DNA from 4 places in the Planococcus sp. TJ-307 genome. Region 3 is predicted to be linked to each of the others. Evidence: predicted binding sites of a transcription regulator. Region 3 holds the regulator's gene; each other region holds the start of a gene.
What was found. Region 3 encodes Rex, which represses fermentation and respiration genes when NADH is low (regulators of the CRP and FNR family bind a similar motif). Its sites were predicted from a motif close to TTGTGAAATATTTCACAA; they were not measured.

Region 1 (3,134 bases), on a different contig from region 3:
ACTATAAGCATTGAAGAAGCCGCCGCCAAAATCGATCGACGCCACGATGACATAGAGAAACAGAAACAGCCAAAGTACGGATATGCCAATAATTTCTAATGTCATTCTTCTTCACCGCCCTTGCTGGATTTACGTGCCTCCAACTCTTTTTCAACCGGGTTGCGTTTGTACATCCGGGTTAAGACAACGACTGTACCGATACCAAGAATAAGGTACAAGCCAGCAAACAAAATAATCATCAAATCGACATTTCCGCTGGTGGTTGCTCCTTCACTTACCCTCATATGGCCTCTAAGAATCCAAGGCTGGCGTCCCACTTCCGTGAACCACCATCCTGCCTCAATGGCAATGAGCGCTAAAGGCCCTCCAGCCACTGTGAGCCAACGGAACCATCTTGTGCGAATAAACGACCAATTGCGGAAAGCGGCAACGACGTAAACAAACGAGAAGAATGCCAGCCACATGCCGATGGTCACCATGGTGTCAAAAAGATAATGGATCCAAAGCGGGGGTCTTTCATCTTCCGGGAATTCGTTAAGTCCGGTCACTTCAGCAAACGGATCACTGTGTGCCAGAATACTCAGTGCGTAAGGGATTCTGATGGCATACTTGACCTCTTCGCCGTCTAAAATACCGAACATAACCAAACCAGCATCTTCTTCTGTTTCAAAATGCCATTCTGCAGCCGCCAGTTTTTCCGGCTGATATTCTGCTAAGTATTTACCAGAAAAATCGCCGATCAAAGCGGTAGCGATGGCAAATACCAATCCTAATTTCATCGTTAGAAATAATGCTTTTTTATGATAAATATGATTCGAGCCGCCCAACATGCGAAGCGCTGCAATAGAAGCCAGTACAAAAGCGCTGGTCATAAATGCCGTGGCCATAACGTGCGCCACTTTTGTTGGCACTGCTGGACTGAACATAGCCAACAGCGGGCTGACGTTGACCATTTCACCGTTCAATATTTCAAAACCTTGCGGCTGGTTCATGAAGGCATTGACGATGGTAATAAATACAGATGACGCAGCTGCTCCCAGTGCAACCGGAATAAGCAATAGGAAGTGCTTTCGTTGATCTTCAAAACGGTCCCATGTGTAAAGATAAATCCCAAGGAAAATAGCTTCGAAGAAAAATGCGAATACTTCCATAAACAATGGCAAAGCAATGACATTACCGGCCAATTGCATGAAGTTTGGCCACAGCAACGATAACTGCAAACCAATTGCCGTACCGGTAACGACACCTACTGCAACCGTAATTACAAATCCTCTGGCCCAACGGCGAGCCAGCAAAATGTAATGTTCATCTTTTTTCTTAATACCCACCCACTGGGCAATCATAATCATGAGAGGGACACCTACGCCAATCGTTGCGTAAAGAATATGGAATGATAAAGTCAATAACGTTAGAATGCGACTCAGAAAAGCCGGATCTTGAAATTCCAATCTACTCGTCTCCTTTTTTTCAAACGTGTGATTTACCGTAACTCTTGTTCTTATTGTACATCAAACCCACTTTCCAAAACGCCTCCCAAGCCTTGTTTTTAAGCCAAACTTTGAATAAGCTGTGACAGAGATAATGGAAATAGAATTGAAATTTTTCTCAATTTTTAGTATTCTATAGATAATAAAGAAAAAGGGTGAGGCATCATGAGAACAAAACGGAAAGTATTTGCGTATATCACAAGAGGCGTTGAAGAAAGCCGGGAACTGCTTGTCTTTGAGTACAAAGGCGAACCCGAAGTTGGGCTGCAAGTACCGGGCGGCACCATTGAAGACGATGAACTGTTAATCGATGCTTTGTACAGGGAAGTGAAAGAAGAAACAGGATTACCCCGCGAAGTAATTGATTTTGTCGGCAAAATCCATAAGTATACGTATTATCCTGAACATCAGGATAAAGCTTACGAACGGAACATTTTCCATTTTGAATACACAGGCGATCCGGTTGAGCAGTTTGAACATACTATTAAGAGCCACGGCCGCGACAACGGATTGACCTTGCTGTTCCGCTGGGAACCCATTAAAAACCTGCCGCAGTTGGCAGAAGAGCAGGACACAGCCATCGAACTGCTTTAAGCCTTCCAGCAAGCAAGATTTTCCTTTCAAACAAAAAAAGCTGGAAAACGGATTAGCTCCGTTTTCCAGCTTTTTATTTTCGGTCTTTTTCGCTTAAAGAATCGATCGGCACATACATTTCAATGTGGCCAGCTAAGTTTTCGAACACAGCAGGCAAAAGCCCGCCATATTCTCCATCCAAGTTCAACAACACCCGCTCTTCGGTAGTTACCGTAATTTTACTGGCTTTTGCATAAATCACATGCGGGTCTGATAAATGCTCCCCGCGCAAAGCTAAAGAAGCCACGCGGATAAACTCCGCCATGTTAAGTTCTTTAAGAATCAATAACGTAAACTTACCGTCATTAATGCTGGCATCCGGCGCTAATTTTTCAAATCCGCCAACTGAGTTGGTCAACCCGATCAAAAACATCATGGCACTATCATTGAAAACCTGTCCATCGTATTCAATGCGTACACGCGAAGAACGGATAGAAGGAATCATTTCAATGCCTTTTAAGTAATAGGCCATTTGACCAAGCACGGTTTTCAGTTTACTCGGCACTTCGTAAGTCAATTCAGTGAGTCTGCCTCCGCCTGCAATATTGATAAAATAACGGTCGCCATTCATCAGGCCAATATCCACGGGGATTGAATCCCCTTTCAATATGATGTCCACCGCTTTTGTAATGTCTCGCGGAATATGGACCGCTCGGGCAAAGTCATTGGTTGTTCCCATCGGTATGAGGCCAACTTTGGGACGGTCTTCAAATTTAGCAATTCCTGAAACAACTTCATTTAACGTACCGTCTCCGCCAACAGCGATTACCAAATCAAACTTCCGCTCAACAGCAAATGTCGCAGCTTGAATAGCATCGCCTTCGCAGGTGGTTGCATGGCAGGATGTTTCGTAGCCAGCCTTCTCCATTTTTTCTAAAACTTCGGGCAAGTGTTTCCGGAAAAGCTCACGTCCGGAAGTAGGATTGTAAATAATGCGTGCACGTTTCATCAGATTCAGCCTTTCTGGACTTTCTGTAAAGATAAGAAAAAATACGGTTTCCTTGATGGATTCCG
Region 2 (3,134 bases), on a different contig from region 3:
TTATCAATTATGTGTGCCAAGTGCAAGGTGGCGTGGTTGCGAGCAGCAGCAGCAGCTGCTTTTTTAAATGCCAATTCAGATTCTTTGGAGCCGTCTACTGCTACTAAAATATTTGAGTATTTTAAAGTCATCCAGCATTCCTCCTCAGTCGTTATAGTAAGGAAATTCGCTGCCGAGCTATGGAGTTCCTTCTAATATTTACACAATCTTTTGGAAACTGGTGTCAGTATGGTGAAATTTACATATTATTGCAGAGCTTTCGTGGTAAAATAGAAGAAAGAAATAGTTCGGAAAGCACAGGGAAGGGTGGGACCGATTTGAAGGCTGATATAGGAAGTGCAGAAGCATTAACAGTAATGGAAGAATTGCTCACCATACGCCATCAAGTCAAGGAATTAAAAAAAGATCATTATTTATTCCGCGAAGGTGATGCTATTGGCGGTGTCTTCATCATTCGTTCGGGAAAGATTCGGATCGAAAAAGTAACGCCAAACGGCAGGGAGCTGACGTTAAAGATTTGTGGTCCCGGCCAGTTGGTTGGGGAAGTAACCATTTTTTCCGAAGCGCCTAAGTACATGCTGGATGCACGCGCCATCGAAGATACGATCTTTGTCCATATTTCGATTAAGGATTTAGAAGAGTCGCTGGTGTCAAACGGCCGCTTGTCGGTGGCTTTTATGAAATGGATGGGCATCGATCAGCAGAAAACGCAGACGAAATTCAGGGATTTGTTGCTGCATGGGAAAAAAGGGGCCTTGTATTCAACCTTGATCCGGCTTTCCAACAGCTACGGGGTCCAAACTGAAAAGGGAATTTTGATTGATATGGTGCTGACAAATCAGGATCTCGCAAACTTTTGCGGAATGACGAGAGAAGTGGTCAATCGGATGCTGAATGATTTGAAAAAGCGTGGCTTATTGACTGTGAATGAAGGAAAAATACTACTGCACGATATTGATCATTTAAAGATAGAAACAAATTGTGAAAACTGTCCGATCTATTTATGTAAAATTGATTAAGCGAAGAGTTTGCCGATGAGGCAGGCTCTTTTTTTTGTCTGAAATTTGTCAATTTGTCAAAAATACAATCGGAGTGTGAGAAATGTCACAGTGGAAAATGATTGGATAGCATAGGCTGAAGGTAAGAATGATTCGCATAAGAGGTGAGAAAGAATGAGTCAGGAAAACCGGGAGCCGGAACCTAATCTAAAAGGTACGTTAGTCAGTGTGTTTATAGTAGGGCTGGTCATTGTCGTAATGTGGGTTGCTGTTTATTTACTGTATGTAGCGCGTTAAGGCAGAGAGAAAGGAATGGATTGGAATGCATCTTCATAAATATGAAAAAATCTGGCTGGTATTTGGCATTGCTTCACTGATTGTTTTTTTAAGCGTGGTCGGGGTAAGCGCATTTTCTCAAGACCATACTCCTGCGGGAGGGATGGATACCATCGATCCCAAGAAAGTGAACGAAACTGCCCCCTTCGACAATCCAGGCGTCACGCAATTGGACGACGGCACCTATCAAGTCGCCATTGTCGCCATGGCTTTTGGCTACACGGCTCCGGAATTAAAAGTGCCAGTTGGGAAAGAAATTGTTTTTAAAGTGACCAGCACCGATGTGGTCCACAGTTTCACGATCGACAATACAAAAGTCAATATGATGGTTGTTCCAGGCCGTATTACGACAAAATCTTATACATTTGAAAAACCCGGGACGTATTTAATTCTTTGCAATGAATACTGCGGAACGGGGCATCACATGATGTATACAGAGATCGAGGTGTACGAAGAATGATTGCTGTGCAAGATCGGAAAATCGCTTTATGGAATATTGGCGTCGCTTATGCTGCCTTTTTAATCGGTACCTTATGTGGACTGCTTCAAGTTTTTATCCGCAATGACGCCCTGCAGCTGCCGGCTTGGCTGGATTATTATCAAATTTTAACGGCACATGGCGTGCTGCTTGCACTTATCTTTACGACATTTTTCATTTTTGGCTTTTTTATTACCGGCATGAGCAAAAGCTTAGGAAGCTTTGGGCCGAAAGTTCGTTTATTTTCCTGGATTGGCTTTTGGGTAACCTTGCTTGGCACTGTGATGGCGACCGTTATGATCATTGCAGGAGAAGCTTCGGTCCTGTACACCTTTTATGCACCACTAAAAGCAAGTGGCTTTTATTACGTAGGACTTGCATTGGTGATCATTGGAACATGGATTAGCAGTTTTGCATTGGTTGGGCATTACCGTGTATGGCGAAAAAACAACAAAGGGCAATTAAGTCCGTTGTTCGCGTTTATGACCATCACGACCATCATCATGTGGATTATTGCCTGTCTGGGCGTAGTGGCGACAGTCGTGTTCCAATACATTCCATGGGCATTCGGTTGGACCGATACCATTGATGTAGAGCTCAGCCGTACCTTGTTCTGGTTTTTCGGACATCCTTTAGTGTATTTTTGGCTGCTGCCAGCGTATATGGCGTGGTACGTGATTGTGCCGAAAATCCTTGGCGTGAAAGTGTTCAGTGATTCGTTGGCACGTTTGTCTTTTGTTCTTTTTATCCTGTTTTCCATTCCAGTTGGCTTCCATCACCAGCTGACGGAACCCGGAATTTCAAACTTCTGGAAGTTCCTTCAAGTGGTCTTGACGTTTATGGTCATTGTTCCTTCTTTGATGACGGCGTTTTCGATGTTCGCGACCTTTGAAATTGCCGGGCGCAAAAACGGTGGGAAAGGACTTTTCGGCTGGTTTACAACGCTGCCTTGGAAAGACATCCGTTTTACATCCATTTTCATTGCGATGGCGTTTTTTATTCCAGGCGGAGCGGGCGGTATCATCAATGCCAGTTTCCAGTTGAACGAAGTCGTCCACAATACTTTATGGATCGTCGGACATTTTCATATCACGGTGGGAACACCGGTGGCCATGACGTTTATGGGACTGACGTTTTGGTTGATTCCTTATTTGACCGGGAGAAAGTTTACGAAGTCTATGAAAGTGCTTGGACTCGTTCAAATCATTACTTGGTCGATCGGGATGCTGTTAATGTCCACAGCACAGCATGTATTAGGCCTTCTCGGAGCGCCGCGAAGAACCGCTTATTCCGGCTACAACAATCACCCTTCCGCAATGGAA
Region 3 (3,134 bases):
ATAGCGATCGTGCGAGACAAAGAGCAAGGTACCTGGATAATCCAATAAAGCATTTTCCAGCACTTCTTTGCTGTCGAGATCCAAATGGTTGGTCGGCTCATCGAGCAGCAAGACATTGGCTTTTTGCATCATGAGCTTCGCCAAGGCAACACGCGCCTTTTCGCCGCCTGATAGTGTAGAAACCGGCTTTAGCACATCATCTCCCGTAAATAAGAAGCGTCCCAGAATGCCGCGGATGTCTTTTTCGTTAATAAGTGGGTAATCGTCCCATAGTTCGTTCAGCACCAGCTTATTGCCTTTTAAATTGGCTTGTTCCTGATCGTAATAGCCAAACTGGATGCCGGTGCCGTAGTGGATGTCACCGGCAAGGGGTTCCAGCTCTTTCATGATGGTTTTCAGCAAAGTTGATTTCCCGACACCGTTCGGGCCGACCAGTGCCAGACTTTCCTGACGGTACAGCTTAAGGGCGATATTTTCAGAGACCGGTTTGTCAGTGTAGCCGATTTTTAGCGACTGGACGTTCAACACATCATTGCCGCTTTGCTTGCCAATCGTAAAACCAAAGGCAGCTGATTTTTCATTGCCGTCTGGAGCTTCCATCCACTCGGTTTTCTGGAGGGTCTTCCTGCGGCTTTGCGCCATTTTAGTTGTGGAAGCCCGTGCCAGGTTGCGCTGGACATAATCTTCTAATTTGGCTTTCTCGCCTTGCTGTTTCTCGAAGTGCTTCTGGTCCAATTCGTATTGTTTGGCTTTCTCGTCCAAGTAGCGGCTGTAGTTGCCGGTGTACTTTTTGACGCGGTGGCGGGAAACTTCGTAGACCATTGTCACAACTTGGTCGAGGAAGTAGCGGTCATGGGAAACAATCAGCAATGCGCCTGGATAATTTTTCAAATAATTTTCCAGCCAACTTAAGGTCTCAATGTCCAAGTGGTTGGTCGGCTCATCGAGAATCAGCAGCTGAGGTTTGCTGAGCAAATGCTTCGCCAGCATCAAGCGCGTTTTCTGGCCGCCGGATAACGATACGACTTTCTTGTCGAAGTCTTCTGGATAAAATTTCATGCCATGCAGGATAGCTCGCGTATCTGCTTCAAACTGATAGCCCCCGGCGTCTTTGAAATCATGCTGCAACAGGTCGTATTCTTTCATGACCTTGTCATTTTCTGCAGGGTTATTGTATATGTCAGGTTCGGCCATCTGTGCTTCCAGGCGGCGAAGAGTCGCTTCCTGTTCACGGAAATGGTGGAAAATCGTCATCATTTCATCCCAGACGGTCGCATCCGATTCAAGATTGGTTTGCTGTTCCAAATAGCCGATGGTCAAATCTTTCGGCGTGCTGATATCGCCGCTGTCGTGGGACATTTCACCGGCGATGATTTTCAGTAATGTGGATTTTCCTGCGCCGTTGCGGCCTACCAACGCCACACGGTCGCGGTGCTGGACTTCCAGCTTAACTCCGGACAAAATTTCTTCCGCGCCAAATGATTTATGGACTTGGTTTACTTGCAATACTATCATGTAGGTCACCTCTATTCTCTTTAAGTGTAGCTGATGGGGCGGTTGTTCGCAATTGCGCAAGCCTTTACATATCAAGGCTCCTAATGTAAGATGAAAGCGATTTGACAACACCTCAGGAGGATGCGAAAGCGTATGTTACACGAGACATCTAAAATCCCGCAAGCCACGACCAAAAGGCTGCCGCTGTATTACCGTTTTCTGCAAAACTTCGCAAATGCCGGACAAAAACGGATTTCCTCACAGGAATTAAGCGAAGCGATGAAAATTGATTCTGCCACCATCCGCCGTGATTTTTCACATTTGGGCGCACTCGGCAAAAAGGGCTATGGCTATGACGTTCAGGAGCTGCTGCTGTTTTTCAGGAAGACTTTGGATCAAGAAGAAGAGACCAACGTAGCCTTGATCGGTGTTGGGGGACTCGGCAGCGCATTTTTAAAGTATAATTTCCACCGTAACCACAATACGAAGATTATTGTGGCGTTTGACTCGAACAGTCCGCTGGAAGGTGAAAAAATCAGCGATATCGATACGTACCACCCAGACAGAATTGAAGAAAAGATCAAAGAATACGGTGTGGAGCTGGTTATTTTGACCGTGCCGTCACGATCGGCCCAGGAAGTGACAGACCGTCTGGCACAGACCGATATTAAAGGGATTTTAAATTTTACACCGGTGCGCATATCGGTGCCTGACCATATCCGCGTCCAGACCATCGATCTGTCAGTTGAACTGCAGACATTGATTTATCAGATTAAGCAGCATTGACTTAAAACCTTCACATTTCCATGCCGTTTCGAAATAGCCAAACTGAGTTGAATGATGTAAAATAGAGCCATAATACAGGAGGTGCACGTATGCCAGGTCCAATGAGTATCATTATTATCGGTGTTGTTGCCTTACTCGTTTTCGGTCCCAAAAAGTTGCCGGAACTTGGGAAAGCATTCGGTTCGTCTTTGCGTGAGTTCAAGAACGCAACAAAAGGTCTTGTAGATGACGAAGACGATGATAAAAAAGTAGAGCTTAAAAAGAAAGACGAGCAAAAGGAAATACGTTAGGATGTTTGTCCGATGACAGAAAAAGACATGACTTTAGTTGAACATATAGTTGAGTTGAGAAAACGGCTGACCATTGTAGTCGTTTTCTTTATATTGGCGCTTATTGTCAGCTTTTTTCTTGCCCAGCCGTTAATCCAGTACTTGCAGTATACGGAAGAAGCGAGAGACCTTACCTTAAACGCATTTAAAATTACCGATCCCTTGAAAATCTTTATGCAGGTGACGATGATTCTGGCGTTGATTTTTACATCTCCACTCATCATGTATCAGTTCTGGGCATTTATCAGCCCGGGCCTTCTCGACAAAGAGCGGAGAGCCACACTCAGCTATATTCCATTTTCTCTTCTGCTGTTTTTAGGAGGCATTGCATTTGCCTATTTGATCTTGTTTCCATACGTCATTGGATTTATGCTCAGCATTTCCGATAACATGGACATTCAGGAAACCATCGGCATCAATGAATACTTTCAGTTTTTGTTCCAAATCACGTTGCCGTTTGGCCTGATTTTTCAGCTGCCGGTACTGATGCTGTTTTTGACAAGGCTTGGCATTATTACGCCGATG
Region 4 (3,134 bases), on a different contig from region 3:
GAATCCTTGCCATAACATCATTGGCAAGATGCCTGCTGCAAACCCAAAAATACTTGCTGATGCGAGGCCTGCCAACAAAGTCAGCAAGATTTCCCCCGCATAGATGTTACCGTAAAGACGCAGACCGAGTGTCAGCGTATTTGCGAATTCCTCAATGACTTTCAACGGGAATAAGAATGGCATCGGCTTGATGTAGCCCGCTGAATATTCTTTTAGTCCCTTCAACTTGATACCATAATAATGGCTCAAGATGAGTACCATTGCGGCTAATGTCATCGCTACTGTCGGATCAGCTGTTGGTGATTTCCACCAAAGATCTCCGTTGACGACTATTGCAAATGGAAGCCCTAACATATTCGAAACAAAAATGAACATGATCAGAGTGATTCCAAGAACATGGAATCGGCCACCATCTCTCCAATCCATATTGCTGTTGATAATCCCTTTCACGAAATCCATGATCCATTCCATGAAGTTCTGCATGCCCGTTGGTTTGAGCTGCAAATTCCGTGTAGCGATAAAAGCAATAAGGAAGACGATAAGAGCGGCTACAAGTAGCATCATAACGTTGGATAGGTTAAACCAGATCCCGAACACCTCGAGCATAGGAGCGCCATGATCCACGATAGTTTCACCTCTCTTTCCACATTGTTAATGGTGTTTCACGTGATACACAATCCGCTCTGTTAACAATAGAGCGTAAGGGACCATCAACCCAATTACTGTACTGACCAAGTGAATGTGCTCTGCGAATAAAATAGCAATCGCCACAGCTGCAACACCTGATGCAAACCGTAATGCCGTTCCAAGCGAACGAACTTTCGAGCCTTCAGCCACCGCTCGGTCGAATTTCTCCATCCGTCGAACCAAAATCCACATGTTGTAAATGCCGAACAAAGTTCCGATTATGAGGCCCGCGAACACTTCTTGATAAGGGGTAAACCCCCAACCAATAACGTAGAACGCCAAGATGAACAAGATCATCTTTTTCAGCCTGGTATATATCTCCCTAAGTCCATCCATTTTACTTGTCTCCTGATTCGAATTTGCGGACAGTCTGAAGCATTGCCCAAACACCGGCAGTGATGCCTATGAATAGGCAGATGATCATGAAAAACGGGGCGGTTCCGAGCCTCTCATCGAGCCACATGCCTGCAAATATCCCGATGAGAACGGACCCGACAAGTTGTGAGAGGATGGCACTGTAAATTGCCATCGCTTGTAAGGGGCTTTTTGTTGGGCGCATGATAACCCCCTCGAACTTCGTTGATTTGACATTAAACCCTCAAAAAGAGCAGTCGCATCAGGCTTCCAAAACCACATAATCTATGTAAGAAAACCTTCTCATGCATACCCTTTGTAAGCATACATTAGGGGTAAAATCATGTCAATTAGTAGAAGTGAAAAACTTCACAAGCGATTTTCCTCTGACATATTGTTGACAAACTTTGAGAAAAATGTCCAATGGGTTATTTTTTCTTTTACAGTTTAGAAAAATAAGCATGAAGCGCTTCGACAATTCGGATAGATGCTTTGCCGTCTCCGTATGGATTGGATGCTTGAGACATCGACTTGTAAGCTGCCTCATCTGTCAGCAATTCCTTGGCCATCCCGTAAATTGTTTCTTCATCTGTTCCCGCAAGCTTCAAGGTTCCGGCAGCGATGCCTTCAGGACGCTCTGTCGTATCGCGAAGCACCAAAACCGGCTTGCCGAGTGAAGGCGCTTCTTCCTGAATTCCACCTGAATCGGTCAAAATAAAGAACGAGCGTGCTGCGAAGTTATGGAAGTCCAACACTTCCAGTGGTTCGATCAAATGAATTCGCGGATCACGGCCCAATACTTCATCTGCCACTTCACGCACAGCTGGATTCATATGAACCGGGTATACCACTTGAATGTCATCATGTTCTTCAATCAGACGTTTGATGGCACGGAACATATTGCGCATGGGTTGCCCCAGATTTTCACGGCGATGTGCTGTCAACAAAATCATGCGGTCAGTGCCGATTTTCTCCAAGATGGGATGTGTATACGTTTCACGCACTGTTGTCTGAAGCGCATCAATGGCCGTATTCCCAGTAATGTAGATGGTTTCTGCCTTTTTGTTTTCATCGAGCAGGTTTTGAGCTGATTTTTCAGTTGGTGAAAAATGAATATCTGCCATGACTCCCGTCAACTGACGGTTCATTTCTTCAGGGTAGGGCGAATATTTATTGTGCGTACGCAATCCAGCTTCCACATGTCCTACCGCAACCTGATTGTAAAAAGCGGCAAGGCTGGCAGCAAACGTCGTTGTTGTATCGCCATGTACCAGCACAATATCCGGTTTCGCTTCTTTCATAATCACATCAAGACCTTGCATTGCCCGCATGGTTACATCCGTCAATGTTTGGCGATCTTTCATGATGTTCAGATCGAAATCCGGCGTGATTTTGAACGTTTCCAGCACCTGGTCCAGCATTTCGCGGTGCTGTGCCGTTACCGTTACCAAAGGTTCGATGGTTTCAGGATATTTCTGAAGCTCCAGAACAAGCGGCGCCATTTTAATGGCTTCTGGACGCGTGCCAAATATCGTCATTACTTTCCATTTTTTCGTCAAGCTGATATACCTCGCTCTCTTATTTTGTTCCGAACAATCGGTCTCCAGCATCTCCAAGACCTGGAACAATATATCCTTTTTCATTTAATTTCTCATCCAATGCCGCAATGTAAATATCCACGTCGGGATGTGCTTTTTGAAGTGCTTCTACCCCTTCAGGAGCAGCAATGATGCACATAAAACGAATTTTCGTAGCCCCTCGTTTTTTCATGGAGTTGACCGCTTCAATTGCTGATCCGCCTGTAGCAAGCATCGGGTCGACAACGATAAAGTCGCGTTCTTGAACGTCGGATGGCAATTTCAAATAGTACTCAACCGGCTGCAGTGTTACAGGATCACGGTACAAACCGATATGTCCCACTTTAGCGGCTGGAATCAGCTTTAAGATTCCATCAACCATGCCGATGCCAGCGCGCAAAATTGGCACAACACCCAACTTTTTCCCGGCAAGAACTTTTGACTTCGCCATTTGAACTGGCGTCTCCACTTCGATTTCCTCTAAAGGCAAGTCGCGGGTGATTTCAAACGCCATCA

Region 1: AC4EHK_RS17400 (cytochrome ubiquinol oxidase subunit I) is a predicted target of Rex. The motif match lies at 1,592-1,609, and genes of this name have one in related genera.
Region 2: AC4EHK_RS00795 (cytochrome c oxidase subunit II) is a predicted target of Rex. The motif match lies at 1,093-1,110, and genes of this name have one in related genera.
Region 4: AC4EHK_RS03450 (AtpZ/AtpI family protein) is a predicted target of Rex. The motif match lies at 1,399-1,416, and genes of this name have one in related genera.

The regions. Positions count from the first base shown of each region.
Region 1 covers NZ_JBZDOJ010000006.1:53,437-56,570, forward strand. Annotated here, with positions in the region: gene AC4EHK_RS17395 (cytochrome d ubiquinol oxidase subunit II) at 1-105, opposite strand, end outside; gene AC4EHK_RS17400 (cytochrome ubiquinol oxidase subunit I) at 102-1,448, opposite strand; gene AC4EHK_RS17405 (NUDIX hydrolase) at 1,653-2,081, shown strand; gene AC4EHK_RS17410 (diacylglycerol kinase) at 2,155-3,069, opposite strand.
Region 2 covers NZ_JBZDOJ010000001.1:170,740-173,873, forward strand. Annotated here, with positions in the region: gene AC4EHK_RS00785 (universal stress protein) at 1-131, opposite strand, end outside; gene AC4EHK_RS00790 (Crp/Fnr family transcriptional regulator) at 357-1,019, shown strand; gene AC4EHK_RS00795 (cytochrome c oxidase subunit II) at 1,321-1,794, shown strand; gene AC4EHK_RS00800 (b(o/a)3-type cytochrome-c oxidase subunit 1) at 1,791-3,134, shown strand, end outside.
Region 3 covers NZ_JBZDOJ010000003.1:438,806-441,939, reverse strand. Annotated here, with positions in the region: gene AC4EHK_RS13725 (ABC-F family ATP-binding cassette domain-containing protein) at 1-1,515, opposite strand, end outside; gene AC4EHK_RS13720 (redox-sensing transcriptional repressor Rex) at 1,648-2,280, shown strand; gene AC4EHK_RS13715 (twin-arginine translocase TatA/TatE family subunit) at 2,370-2,570, shown strand; gene tatC (twin-arginine translocase subunit TatC) at 2,583-3,134, shown strand, end outside.
Region 4 covers NZ_JBZDOJ010000001.1:700,011-703,144, reverse strand. Annotated here, with positions in the region: gene atpB (F0F1 ATP synthase subunit A) at 1-624, opposite strand, end outside; gene AC4EHK_RS03455 (ATP synthase subunit I) at 652-1,023, opposite strand; gene AC4EHK_RS03450 (AtpZ/AtpI family protein) at 1,025-1,246, opposite strand; gene wecB (non-hydrolyzing UDP-N-acetylglucosamine 2-epimerase) at 1,482-2,600, opposite strand; gene upp (uracil phosphoribosyltransferase) at 2,620-3,134, opposite strand, start outside.